4 regions of the Paenibacillus sp. N3/727 genome follow, and region 4 is predicted to be linked to each of the others. Evidence: predicted binding sites of a transcription regulator. Region 4 holds the regulator's gene; each other region holds the start of a gene.
The links. Region 4 encodes Rex, which represses fermentation and respiration genes when NADH is low (regulators of the CRP and FNR family bind a similar motif). Its sites were predicted from a motif close to TTGTGAAATATTTCACAA; they were not measured.

Region 1: a site for Rex is predicted at 1,531-1,548, ahead of scfA (six-cysteine ranthipeptide SCIFF). Genes of this name have one in related genera too.
Region 2: a site for Rex is predicted at 1,771-1,788, ahead of MNQ98_RS14720 (cytochrome ubiquinol oxidase subunit I). Genes of this name have one in related genera too.
Region 3: a site for Rex is predicted at 1,563-1,580, ahead of MNQ98_RS05320 (flavocytochrome c). Genes of this name have one in related genera too.

What each region holds. Positions count from the first base shown of each region.
Region 1 is NZ_CP093336.1:1,119,587-1,122,800, forward strand. Features, by position in the region: gene scfB (thioether cross-link-forming SCIFF peptide maturase) at 1-1,236, opposite strand, end outside; gene scfA (six-cysteine ranthipeptide SCIFF) at 1,331-1,480, opposite strand; gene MNQ98_RS05015 (uracil-xanthine permease family protein) at 1,822-3,174, opposite strand.
Region 2 is NZ_CP093336.1:3,223,698-3,226,911, reverse strand. Features, by position in the region: partial or broken gene MNQ98_RS14730 (NAD(P)H-dependent oxidoreductase) at 168-392, shown strand; partial or broken gene MNQ98_RS14725 (GNAT family N-acetyltransferase) at 569-863, shown strand; gene MNQ98_RS14720 (cytochrome ubiquinol oxidase subunit I) at 1,951-3,214, shown strand, end outside.
Region 3 is NZ_CP093336.1:1,194,466-1,197,679, reverse strand. Features, by position in the region: gene MNQ98_RS05330 (FAD-dependent oxidoreductase) at 1-110, opposite strand, end outside; gene MNQ98_RS05325 (helix-turn-helix domain-containing protein) at 116-1,156, opposite strand; gene MNQ98_RS05320 (flavocytochrome c) at 1,791-3,214, shown strand, end outside.
Region 4 is NZ_CP093336.1:2,504,478-2,507,691, reverse strand. Features, by position in the region: gene MNQ98_RS11315 (amidohydrolase) at 1-1,289, opposite strand, end outside; gene MNQ98_RS11310 (redox-sensing transcriptional repressor Rex) at 1,276-1,929, opposite strand; gene dinG (ATP-dependent DNA helicase DinG) at 1,975-3,214, opposite strand, start outside.

The DNA.
Region 1 (3,214 bases), 1.4 Mb from region 4:
GAGTTTGGCCCAGCAATCCTTGCATTCCGGTTTCGAGTAGCAGTTGCTCTCTTTGAATTGGCATTGTAGTTCTGGTCGTGTGATACCATCCCAGATGTTCCCCATGCTGTACGCTTCATCTCCGACGAACTGGTGGCAAGGAAAAAGCTCGCCCCATGGCGTGACAGCGAGATATTCCGTTCCCGATCCACAGCCGGTAATTCGTTTCTGAATGCAAGGGCCTTCCGAGAGGTCTAGCATGTAATGATAAAAGGTAAACCCGTTGCCTTGTTCACCGCGCTCAATCATTTCTGTGGCGAGAATTTCGTACTGGTTATAAATTTCCGAGAGGTCCTCCTCGGTAAGTGCATAGGGTTCCCGCGGATCACAGATGACCGGTTCCATCGAAAGTTTATCAAAACCAAGGTCTGCGATATGGAATATATCATTGGTGAAATCGACATTGTTACGAGTGTAGGTTCCTCGTACATAGTATTCTTGGTCTCCGCGTTTTCGGACGAATTCCTGGAACTTAGGTACAATATGGTCATAACTGCCTTTTCCGTTAACGGTTGTGCGGAGCCGGTCATGAATCTCTTTTCTACCATCCAGACTGAGTACGACGTTGTACATTTCCTTATTTAAAAATTCGGTGACCTCGTCGTTCAGCAGCATACCGTTCGTCGTGAAGGTGAAGCGGAACTTTTTCTTATATTCTTGTTCTTTGCTTCGTGCATAAGCTACAATCTGTTTGACCACTTTCCAGGCCATAAGCGGTTCGCCGCCGAAGAAGTCAATGTCAAGGTTCCGGTGATGTCCTGAATTTTCTAGCAGGTAATCGATAGCACGCTCTCCAACCTCATAGCTCATAATGGCCCGATCGCCGTTGTATTTTCCCTGACTGGCGAAGCAATAGTCGCATGATAGATTGCAGGTGTGCGCGACATTGAGGCATAGCGCTTTAACATAAGTTTTTCGATTCCTTAAATCCATAGAGAGATTCTCATACGGATCTTCGGTAAAGAGCTGTCCAGTATCTTTAAGCTCCTCAATGGCCGCGATGGTTTCTCGAATGTCTCTCTCGGTAATATCCGAATCGTGCTTATGCTGTTCCAGCATGATTGTCAGGATTTCCTTCGGAGATGTATGCTCGTAAAGCTCAATGATTTTGTATGCCAGATCATCAACAACGTGTACCGATCCACTGTAGGTATCAAGCACGATGTTGTATCCGTTCAGTTGGTATTGATGAATCATACTTGCTAATCAAGCTCCTTTTACCGACAAATAGAACCGGTTTAAAAAATAGACGCCCATCTACAGAGCAGTGGGCGGTGAACATTTTCGAATCCTATTTGTTCATTGGGTTTTCACAGCGCTGGTTGGCAACGCCGCAGGAAGTCTTACAAGCGGACTGGCAAGATGTTTGGCATGCGCCACATCCGCCGTGTTTTGCGGTATCCATCAGTTTGCGGGTACTCAGTGTTACGATTCTTTTCATCATGAATAACTCCTCTGCCATTTCATTAGTTCAACAATAACAAGATAATATTGTGAATGAATTCACTCTACTTCTTTGAACATGGTAGCAACTACTTCGGATGTACATCAATCAAATAGGTCACACTGGATCAACTCAAAAAGTAGATTATTATAAAATATACCTAGCTACCGTCAGTACTCATCCGTGTGGAGAGGATTAGAATCGGTGGCAACAATACCTAAATGAAGAGGCTGCCCCAAAAACTACAATGAACGTAGTCTTTGGGGGCAGCCTCGTTTAGATTACTTATGTCTTATTTAAAGGGGAAGTGATCCCTTCCAATTGCCTAGCTCTACAACTTACTTCCTACTTGGCAACAGCTTATTTAACAAGATCGCTGCAAGCGAAGCAGCTAGAATAGGTGAGCCCAATAGATATTGCACGAAAGTAGGCAGAGTATAGAGAAAATCTTTAGGAATGAGCACTAGCGCTAGCGTTAAAATCATCGGTATTGCGATAATGTACATTTCTTTTTCGCCAATCGTTTCGTTTTTCATGACCTGGATACCGTTAATCGAGATGATACCGCAGACGATAGCGAACACGCCGCCGATGACAGCTGTTGGAATCGAAGAGATTAAAGCTGCTAATTTTCCTGAACAGCCGAAGAGGACAAACCATCCTCCTACTGCAAGAAAGACTCGTCGGCTCGCGATACCTGTGATGGAAATAATACCTGCATTTGTAGAATAGCCTGTAACTGGAGTTGAACCGAGTCCAGCAGCTATAAGACAGCTAATCCCTTCTCCAACAACACCTTGGTTAATATTCTTATCCGTTAACGGTTTATCGATCACGTTGCTGATGGCAAACCACGTACCTGTTGTTTCAGCCAACAGTACGAGATAAATAATGACCATGGTGATAATAGCAGAAAAGTCAAAAGTAAAGCCGAAATCTTTAAAAGGAATCCGCGGCATGCTAAACCACGGGGCATTTTGAACAGCTGAGAAATCCAAGACGCCCATAAATTGTGCAGAAATACATCCGACAATTAACGCGATCATCACGGAAGTAATTCGGAATATCGATCCTTTTTTATGGAACAAAGAGCCTAGGATCACGAAAATAATGAGCACAGCAGCTGAGATAAGTGCTAATAACACGTTTTGGTTAATTGTAGCGTCAGTGGCGCCATAAATATTGTCTCTGATCGCAACAGGCAATAAAGAAAGACCTACAATGAAAATGATTGTTCCCCCTACAATGGGAGGGATAAATGATTTAACTATTTTGTTGAATACTCCAGCATAGCCCAAAATAATAACGAGGATCGCACCAATTAAGCTGGCACCTAACACAGAACTCCAACCTAGTTCTCCACCACCACTAGCGGCATAAATCGTGACAATCGCACCGAGCGGAACATAAGAAGGACCTTGCGCCATAGGCAGCTTCATACAGAAATAAGTTTGGACAATCGTTGCAAGCCCAGCAGCAATAAACGTGGATTGAATTAATGCGCTTGATTGATTGGGTTGTAAGCCAATTAACATGGCAATCAGGAAAGGAACGACATAGACGTCCATTGCTAATACATGCTGTAAACCTAGGACTGCCGATTTTCCGAATGATATTTTGTCTTCGGGTAGAACCGTTAAATGCTGTGATTGTGTTTGCGCGTTATCTTGCTTGTCTGCTTGTGTTTTCACTCAGATGCACACCTCGAATTTTCTAATTAATTTCTATATC
Region 2 (3,214 bases), 720 kb from region 4:
AATTTGACAAAAGACTATGAAACATTTATATTGTCTATTATATTGATCGACGATTAATATTGTCGACAATTAAGATTAAATAAAACTTAAAGGAGAAAACATCCAATGAGCAAACTGCTTGTCATTAATGCACATCCAGAAGTCGATTCCACCTCTTCAGCTAGTCTAAAATGCTTGTGATACAAGGAAGTGGGGCAATCTATACCAATAATGACTGGTATACCGAAATTGAATATTCGCATAAATACTTGAAGTCGATGTTCAATTTTTTTGGTATTGAAGATTATCAAATTCTTCGAGTGCAAGGTACTGATATACTGGACAGAGATGAAATATTACGAAAAGCATATAAAGAAGCTGAAGAAGCCGCTTTAAAATTAGCAGTGAAATAAGCTAACGGAGAAGTTTAATAACAAAAGCCGATCGTAGATAAACCCTTAAGCTCATGTATAATGAAACTTCAAAAATGAAGGGACTGAACTATGCGCAGATGTCAATATCTTAAACCTGACATTAAAATATAATGGAGGTAAAAGTATTGATTACAGAGTTACACACAGAACGTTTATCTTGTGGTTATAATTCCTTTGATTTTGAAAATGAAAAAGCAGAAATTGGATATGACATTGCTAAATCATTTTGGGGAAGAGGATACACTTCAGAAGCTATCTGTTCTTTGTTAGATCCGCATTCTCATCTTTAAAGTTGAATCGAATCGAAGCAAAGGTTAACCACGAAAACGTGAATTCTATAAGCTTATACAAAAGCTCAACTTTACGTTTGCAGGAACACTTAGACAATATAAAAGAGTAGAAGGAAAGTTTAATGATCTCAATATCTATTCCAAATTAATATCAGATTGATTTGATTTTCTGCCTATTTTGAATTGTAAGTAGCATAGCTTGGAACGTTTATACTTTACCATAGCGACAGTTTTGGGTTATTACAAAAGATAACTTCATTGAACTAACGGGGCACGATAGTTCTCTGTCCGCGCAATAACATCCGGCTTGTTCTCGATACAGTGAAAAAGGCGATCCACAATCGAAAAACACGTGGTCTACTCCCTCCATAGTGATCGAGGATTCCAATACACATCCAAGCCCTACGACAAGCTTTTAAAGTGTCACTGCATACAGTCAAGTATTTCACGTAAGGGCAATTGTCTCGACAATGCTAGTATCCCGAAGCAATTAATGAACGAAGTCCACCGCTATATCCACTTTCAAAACCACCATCGATTCCAAAAGAAATTAAGCCCTTAGTCCGGTTGAATACCGAACTAAGGTGCTTAGTGATCTTCTTTCATTACTGTCTACTTGACAGGGGTAACTTCAATAGAATGTATCTTTCTTTAAAAGAGAGTATAAAGGGAATGCAATGGGGATAGGTCTTCGACAGGTGACGCCAAAGGCACTGAATAAGCCATCCATAACAGGCACGGCACACCTAGCATAAATCGATATGCGAGTAGACTTGTAATACCACATATGAGCTGAATGAATCAATAGCTCGATCGGGTATTTTTTGTGTTTTTCACCTAGTTGTCAGAAAGAGTTGATCCTTTCTTGAACGTTTAGGGACGAAGACGTGTCAGTGATTGAATTGCTTACAGACCAAGATATAATAATTTTAACTATTAGGTCTCGTCTAGTACTTTGACTGTATACATGTACCAGGTTAGAACAGGCTCGCCAGCTCTCGCTTCTGCCAGTAACGAACGGCAGTAAAATGCAATGCGTGTGAGGCAAAGCATCAACGTCCCTTACTTTGTGAAAAAAATCTCTTTTTGCATACAAAGATAGTGGAACATCTAAGCGCTGGAAAATGTAACGGTGTCAATTACTCTGGCCAAACTGGATATGAGATGTAGCCAAACGGTAGCGGGCCTAGTCATGAGCATCAATTTATTACGAAAAATGAACAGAGGTTGAAAGGAGAAAGTAAAGAATGGCAATTGATACGGTGCTGTGGAGCAGGCTGGTAACAGGCTTGACTCTCGGGTTCCACGTTATTTTTGCGACGATTGGCGTCGGTATACCATTAATGATCGCTATTGCAGAGTTCATCGGGATCCGGAAGAAGGACCCCCATTATACACTTATGGCGAAGAGGTGGTCTCGAGGATTTGTCATCTCTGTTGCGGTTGGTGTCGTGACTGGTACAGCGATTTCGCTACAACTGGCCCTTGTGTGGCCGAATTTTATGAAATTAGCGGGGAATGTCATTGCACTTCCGTTATTCATGGAAGTGTTCGCGTTCTTTTTTGAAGCCATCTTCCTGGGCATTTATTTGTATACGTGGGATCGGTTCAAAAATCCGTATATCCATTGGTTGCTGACGATTCCCATTGTCGCCGGGGCAGGTATGTCTGCCGTTTTTATTACGACGGTGAACGGATTCATGAACCAGCCTGGAGGCTTTGTCATGGAAGCAGGGCAATTCACAGCGATTAACCCGGTGCAAGCGATGCTGAATACGGCGACGTTCTCCAAGGTGTTCCATGTATTAAGCTCTGCTTATTTGACAGGAGCTGCCTTGTTAGCCGGGATTGCAGCGTTTGCAATGCTGAGAAAAGGGGTGTCCGCATACCACAAAAAATCCTTGAATCTCATGATGGCGGTTGTTTTGCTGTTCGGCTTGCTGAACACTTTAGCTGGAGATGTGTCCGCCAAGTTTTTGGCCGAGCATCAGCCGGAGAAGCTTGCAGCGGCAGAGTGGCATTTTGAGACGGGCAGCGGTGTGGATTTGGTTCTAATGGGATGGCTGAATGCAGAGCATGAAGTTCTAGGGGCTCTTCATCTGCCGAAGGTGCTCAGCTTCCTGGCCTTTGGAGACTTTAATGCTGAGGTAACGGGGCTGGAGGAATTCCCCAAGGATGAATGGCCGCCACTTCTCGTTCATTACTTGTTTGATTTAATGGCCGGAATTGGATTTGCTCTGCTCGCGATTTCGGTCCTATATTTCCTGTTTGTGTTCTGGAAAAAGCGCAATGAGCTTAACAAGTGGATGCTACGGATCATCGCATTGAGCGCACCGCTCGCTTTTCTGGCTGTAGAGCTGGGCTGGTTTTATGCAGAAGTGGGGCGCCAGCCATGGATTATCCGTGGATATATGCGTGTAGAGGAGGCCGCTACGTCTTCACCGAATGTAAGAATTATATTCTTCGGCTTATTGCTCCTGTACATCGTACTCGGCAGTATGTGTGTAATCG
Region 3 (3,214 bases), 1.3 Mb from region 4:
TGTTCCATAATCGTCACGTGGCGGTAACCTTTCTTGCCCAATTCATAAGCGAGGGTCACGCCGGAGATTCCCGCACCTACGATCCCGATTTTTTCACCGTCCCTGATCATATCCCTCATCTCCTTGTATACAACCAGAGCGGCAATGGCCCCTGAACCCCTCTGAAATCAAGCACAATGTCAGAAGGGATCTTACCTTGGTTATTCCCCTCCCCGAGAGGACGGATATAGTTATAGTAATTCATGTATTCATTTAAGTGCTGCTCCAGCGTGTCAAAGGAATCTATTCTTCCCTCGTGCCAAACCGGTTTATAAAATTCTTTTCCCAGAACCGTAGTGAATTCATGCAAAGGTTGAAATACCTCGGGATGATCGGCGCCAAAGGTAACGGAGTTAATGTTGTGCTTGTGCAGATATTCTGTATACATGTGGTTTCCCCGCTCCCAGGCTGTCGAGAATTCCTGGCTTTTGTTGGTTACCAGATTATCGATCTCCAGATGAAAGGTTCTCAGCAATGGCATGATCTTAAAGCGCATAAAATCAATAAGTTCCATCGTTGACTTCTGATTGCACAGCTTCACCAGCGCTAGTCGCGAGTAGGAGTCCAAAATGATGTACTGGTATAACTTCCCTGCCTTCGGAAACTTGCCTATGTATTGGATGGTCTGAAAACAAATATAGCCGGGCCTCGCATGATCCGAATTGTTCATGTTGTAGTCCAGTGGGTTTTGCTGCTTCACCTGGTTTCCGGCAGAATTTGATTTTCCCCGGCTTGTTCTCTTCTTGGCCTTGATCTCCCTGGCGTATCGCTCTCGATCCTCTCTCCGGTTTAGCCCGTGTCTGCGTAGTACGTTATAAATCCCGGATTCCCCCGTCCGTACTCCTTCGTCCTGTAATTCATAATAGATCCGCTTGGGCCCATCCTGGGGAAAACGTGCCACATATTGCAAAATAATCTTTTCCGTTTTTCTGTCCACCTGATTCGGCATCACCGGTCTGCGGGCCTTCCTGCCAAGTCCGGCCATTCCATCCTGCATATAGGCGTTATACCAGCGGTAATACAGAGTTCTGGAAATACCGAATTCCTTGCACGTCTTTGCCACGTTGTTACTTGTCATTCCGTGGAGGATAACCTGATACTTCTGGCTCTCGTTCAATCGCTTCGCCCCTTTCCCTGAACCGTCGTGCTTACTCTTATTGTAGTAAAGTAAGGGGCCTCAAACAGTAAAATGAGTTACATGTTTGTGACCCGTCGGATCATTTCAGGGCTTGCCCCGAAGCTAACAAACTATAATCTTCCAGTAAATAAAAATAACTAGAATTACATGTTAAAATTGTTACAATGTTAGGTGGTGAACTAGGAAACACCACTCCATACCAAAATAGTCGCGCCGTATTTCTGCTTTTATGACTGCAGATACATCTGATTCCATATATTCCGTTGTTAGCTGCTGCCCTGGTTCTGGATCAGTACAAGCTGCATCCGGTTCCAAAGGAGGGGGGCATCATCCAAAAAAACCTTATACTTGTTCGAGAAGACAATTCGACAAAATTCAACAATAATTGTGAAATAATTCACAGGTAATAGAGCTGATAGTATATTAAAATGAAGTGAACCTAAAAGACTAACGATTCAGACAGGGGAGGTAACCGTGAAAGATTTGAAGTTCGGAGAACAAAGGCGACGCTCACGCTCCTCCACTTCTCAATTTCTCCGTTACTCCCTTCTTTTTTGTTGGGTTCTTTACGCGTTCATCTAGATAACAGACATATAAAAGCGGAGGGTCAAACATGAAAAAAAACGTAGCAACAACGCTTATTCTCGTTCTCTCTCTCATGCTCGCGATCGCGGGATGCGGCAACGGGAACCAGAACCAAAACCAAAACCAGAGTCAGGGCAATGACAAAAAAGAAGAGAACAAAGAAACAGAAGCCGTTTCGGGGGCGTCTCAAGCCGGCTATACACCAATCGATCAACTAAAAGATAAATATGATATTATCATTGTCGGTGCAGGTGGCGCTGGTATGTCTGCTGCACTTGAGGCAAAAGAAAAAGGCATGAACCCGGTTATTTTTGAAAAAATGCCGCTTGCTGGCGGGAATACAACAAAATCATCTTCGGGTATGAACGCTTCTGAAACTAAGTTCCAAAAAGAGCAAGGCATTACCGACAGCAATGATTCATTTTATGAAGAGACGTTAAAAGGCGGTCATGATACAAACGACAAAGAGATGCTTCGTTTCTTCGTTGACAATTCAGCAAGTGCGATCGATTGGCTGGATTCCATTGGAATTCGGTTGAACAATATTACGATTACAGGCGGTATGAGCGAAAAGCGTACACACCGTCCTGAAGATGGCTCAGCGGTAGGACAATACCTTGTTAACGGTTTGCTGAAAAACATACAAGAACAAGAAATCCCACTTTTTGTGAACGCTAATGTAACGGAAATTACGGAACAAGACGGCAAAGTAAATGGCGTCAAAGTTATCTTCGACCAGAATGATGAGAAAAATATTGCAGCGGATGCTGTCGTTGTTACAGCCGGCGGTTACGGCTCCAATATGGATATGATTGCCGAGGTTCGCTCCGATCTGAAAGGTCTTGTGACAACAAACCAAGAAGGCAGCACCGGTGACGGCATCAAGATGATTGAAAAACTCGGCGGTGTAACGGTCGATATGGATCAAATCCAAGTTCATCCAACGGTACAGCAAGAGAAATCCTATCTCATTGGGGAAGCGGTTCGCGGTGAAGGAGCGATCCTCGTTTCCAGTGAGGGTAAACGTTTCGCAAACGAACTGGATACTCGGGACAATGTCACCGCTGCAATCAATACACTGCCTGAAAAATCGGCTTATCTTGTATTTGATTCCGGCGTAAAATCCCGCGCTAAAGCGATTCAACAATATGAAAAAATGGGCTTTGTAATTCAAGGGGATTCGATCGAGGCATTAGCCAAAGAAATGGGTGTTCCCGCAGATCAGCTCCAAACCACACTGGATACATGGAACAACGCGGTGAAGGATAAAAAGGATGCTGAATTTGGCAGAACAACTGCAATGGACAACGACTTATCCAGTGGACCATACTATGCAATCAAAATCGCCCCTGGGATTCACTACACCATGGGTGGCGTGAAAATCAATACGAACACAGAAGTGTTGAATAAAGATGGCGAAGCCATTCCAGGCTTGTTTGCAGCAGGCGAGCT
Region 4 (3,214 bases):
AGCCGCTCGAACGCACTTTGGGCTTCACGGCGAATCTTTTCTTCATCCAATGTAAGGCAAACTCCGTTTTTGACAACCTGCTTACCATTTACCCACACATGCTCCACGTCCTTGGCACTCGCTGAATAAACCGCATGCGAGATAAAGTCCGTATGAGGCAGAAAATGTGCCTGATCGGTATTTAACGCGATAAAGTCCGCTTTCATGCCGGGAGCCAGCGTCCCAACACCGTCTAAGAATAATGATTTCGCTCCGTATTCTGTTCCCATACGAAGTGCTTCAACAGCAGGGACTGCTGTCGGATCGCCACTGACACCCTTATGAATAAGAGCAGCTAGTCTCATTTCCTCAAACATATCCAAATTGTTGTTGCTCGCAGGACCATCAGTACCCAGTGATACGGTAACTCCCGCTTTAAGCAGTTCCGGTACCCGGGCGACACCGCTTGCCAGCTTCAGGTTGCTTCCCGGATTGTGGGATACCGCTACCTTATGAGCCGCCAAAATCTCAATCTCTTCATCCGTTAAATGAACAGCATGCGCAACAAGCGTCGGACGTGTGAAGACGCCAAGTTTTTGAAGATGAGCTACTGGCCGCAACCCGTAATCCCGAACATTCTGCTCGACTTCAGTTACTGTTTCTGACATATGGGTGTGAATTGGCAAATCTAGATCGTAAGCAGTCTGCACAAACTTTTCGATGTAATCCGGAGGACATGTGTAAGGCGCATGAGGCGAAATCATCGTTGTGATACGTCCATCGGCTTTACCGTGCCAGTCCTTCGCAAATGCTGTAGCCTCCTTCAGCTTGTGATTCTGAACATCTGGAGGACACAAACCGATTACACCGCGAGTAAGTACCCCACGCATACCGGACTGCTCAGTCACGGCTGCTACCTGATCCATATGATCATACATATCGAGGAAGGTCGTCGTGCCGCCTTTCAGCATTTCGATCACAGACAGCGAGGTACCCCAATATACATCATCAGCTGTAAACTTCGCTTCCATCGGCCACATTTTCTCCTGCAGCCATACCTGAAGTGCCAGATCATCCCCGTACCCACGAAGAAGCGACATAGCCGTATGACCATGCGTATTCATAAGACCAGGCATGAAAAACAGATGTGTGCCGTCGATAATCTCCGTATTTTCCTCAACCTTCGGTTGTTCTTCACCGATATAGGTAATGAGATCGTCTTCGATGACCATATATCCGCGCAGAACCGGCTTTTCGTTCTGAAGCACAGCAAAGGTTCCGTTTTTAATCATCCATTTACGCTTCGTCATGATCGGCATCTTCCTTTCCGTTATCCAAATAATAAGCCAGACTCTGCAAATCCGTCGTGAAGTCAGCTGTATGAATCCGGATGTGCGGAGGAGCTTTCAAGATCGTTGGCGCAAAATTCAGAATCGCTTCAATACCGGATGAGATCAGTTTATCCGCCACATCTTGTGCTTCGACATCAGGAACGGTAATAATCCCGATCCGGATTCCGAACTCCTTAATAGTCGCCGTCAATTCTTCCATCGACTGAACGACTAAATTGTTGATTTTAGTGCCGACTTTGGGAGTATATGCATCGAATATAGCTACAATCTTCATATTATCTTTCAAAAAAGCGTTGTAATTGGAAAGGGCGTGTCCAAGATTACCAGCACCCACAAGCACTACATTAATTTGCTGGTCCAGTTTAAGAATATGACGGATTTTCTCGATCAAATAAGAGACGTCATAACCTATCCCTTTTCTGCCAAAATCTCCAAAATAGGCAAGATCCTTGCGGATTTGCGCCGGATTTAGGTCGAGCTTCTGTCCAAGCTCCTGTGAGGACACCGTCGCAACCTCACGAAGATGAAGTTCGTTCAGATAGCGTAAATATACGGGCAGTCTGCGAACCACGGCCTCCGAAATTTTATCCGATTTCATGCATGCTCCCCCTAATGATAAACTCAAAATAAATAACTTAAATTCTTATTGTATCGCCTCGTCCCCATGAAGCCATTCCGCAATGCGGGGAACCATCTGCTCTGTCCGCATATGTTCCATTTTCGGGCCAGGCAGTGAATATAAAAAGTATTTTCCGTAATAAGATTCAATCACACGGGTATCATAAACAATCACAATACCCTTGTCTTGAGCTGTTCGCACAAGACGCCCGAAACCCTGCTTAAAGCGAATAACCGCTTGAGGTACGGATAGTTTCATGAACGGATTTTTCTTCTGCTGCTGCAGTAGCTCGCTCTTCGCTTCGACAAGGGGATGGTTAGGCGGTTGAAACGGTAGCCTTACGATAGCCAGGCATGTCAGCGCTTCTCCCGGAATATCGACCCCTTCCCAGAATGAGCTTGTCCCAAGCAGCACCGATGCGCTGCTGTCCTGAAACCTTCGGATCAGCTTGGTTCGGCTTGATCCATCCATCCCTTGTCCTAGTACGGATATATCACTGGATGACAGAACTTCCTTGAGCGGATCATACACCTGGCGCAGCATACGGTACGAGGTAAACAGCACCAACATTCGTCCATGAGTCGCTTTAGCGGCATCTGCAAGTGATTGAACGAGTGTACTCACAAAGTTCTGATCTCCCATGGTCCCCTTAACGCTTGGGAAGTCCCTTGGAATTAATAACAATGCTTGCTCACGGTAATTAAACGGTGACGGAAGCTGCACGGTATTCAGCTGCCCCTGATCTGAAGCATCCTGCAGCCCAAGATTATCGATCATATACTGAAACGATTTATCTACAGATAGAGTTGCAGAAGTGAGGATGATACTTCTTTTTTTATCGAAGAACAGCTCTTTCAACTGCCCGCTCACATCAACTGGCACAGCAAACATCTGCAGCGATTTACTGCGGAAATTACCGTTCGCCTCCATCCAGTAAACCACGCCTTCATCGTTCAGAGTCATGAAAAATTTCAGATTCTCCCGGTGCGCAGCCAAGTCCTTAAAGAGGCCGTTAATATCCGTAATTAAACTATCTGCTCCATAATCATTCAGTTCTTCCCGAACTTCAGATGTTAGCATATCTCCTTTGCGAACGACGTCTCCCAAGGTGACGTGAATCTGATTCTCTAACTCCGTTAAGCTTTCCCAGTCTTTTGGCTTCTTGGATGGTGACAGTCGAAGCGTAAATTGTCCTGCATCCCCCGCAGAAGCATCTCCGCGTTCAGGAAGAAGTCCGAACAGAAGGTCACTGAGCCGGTCCCAG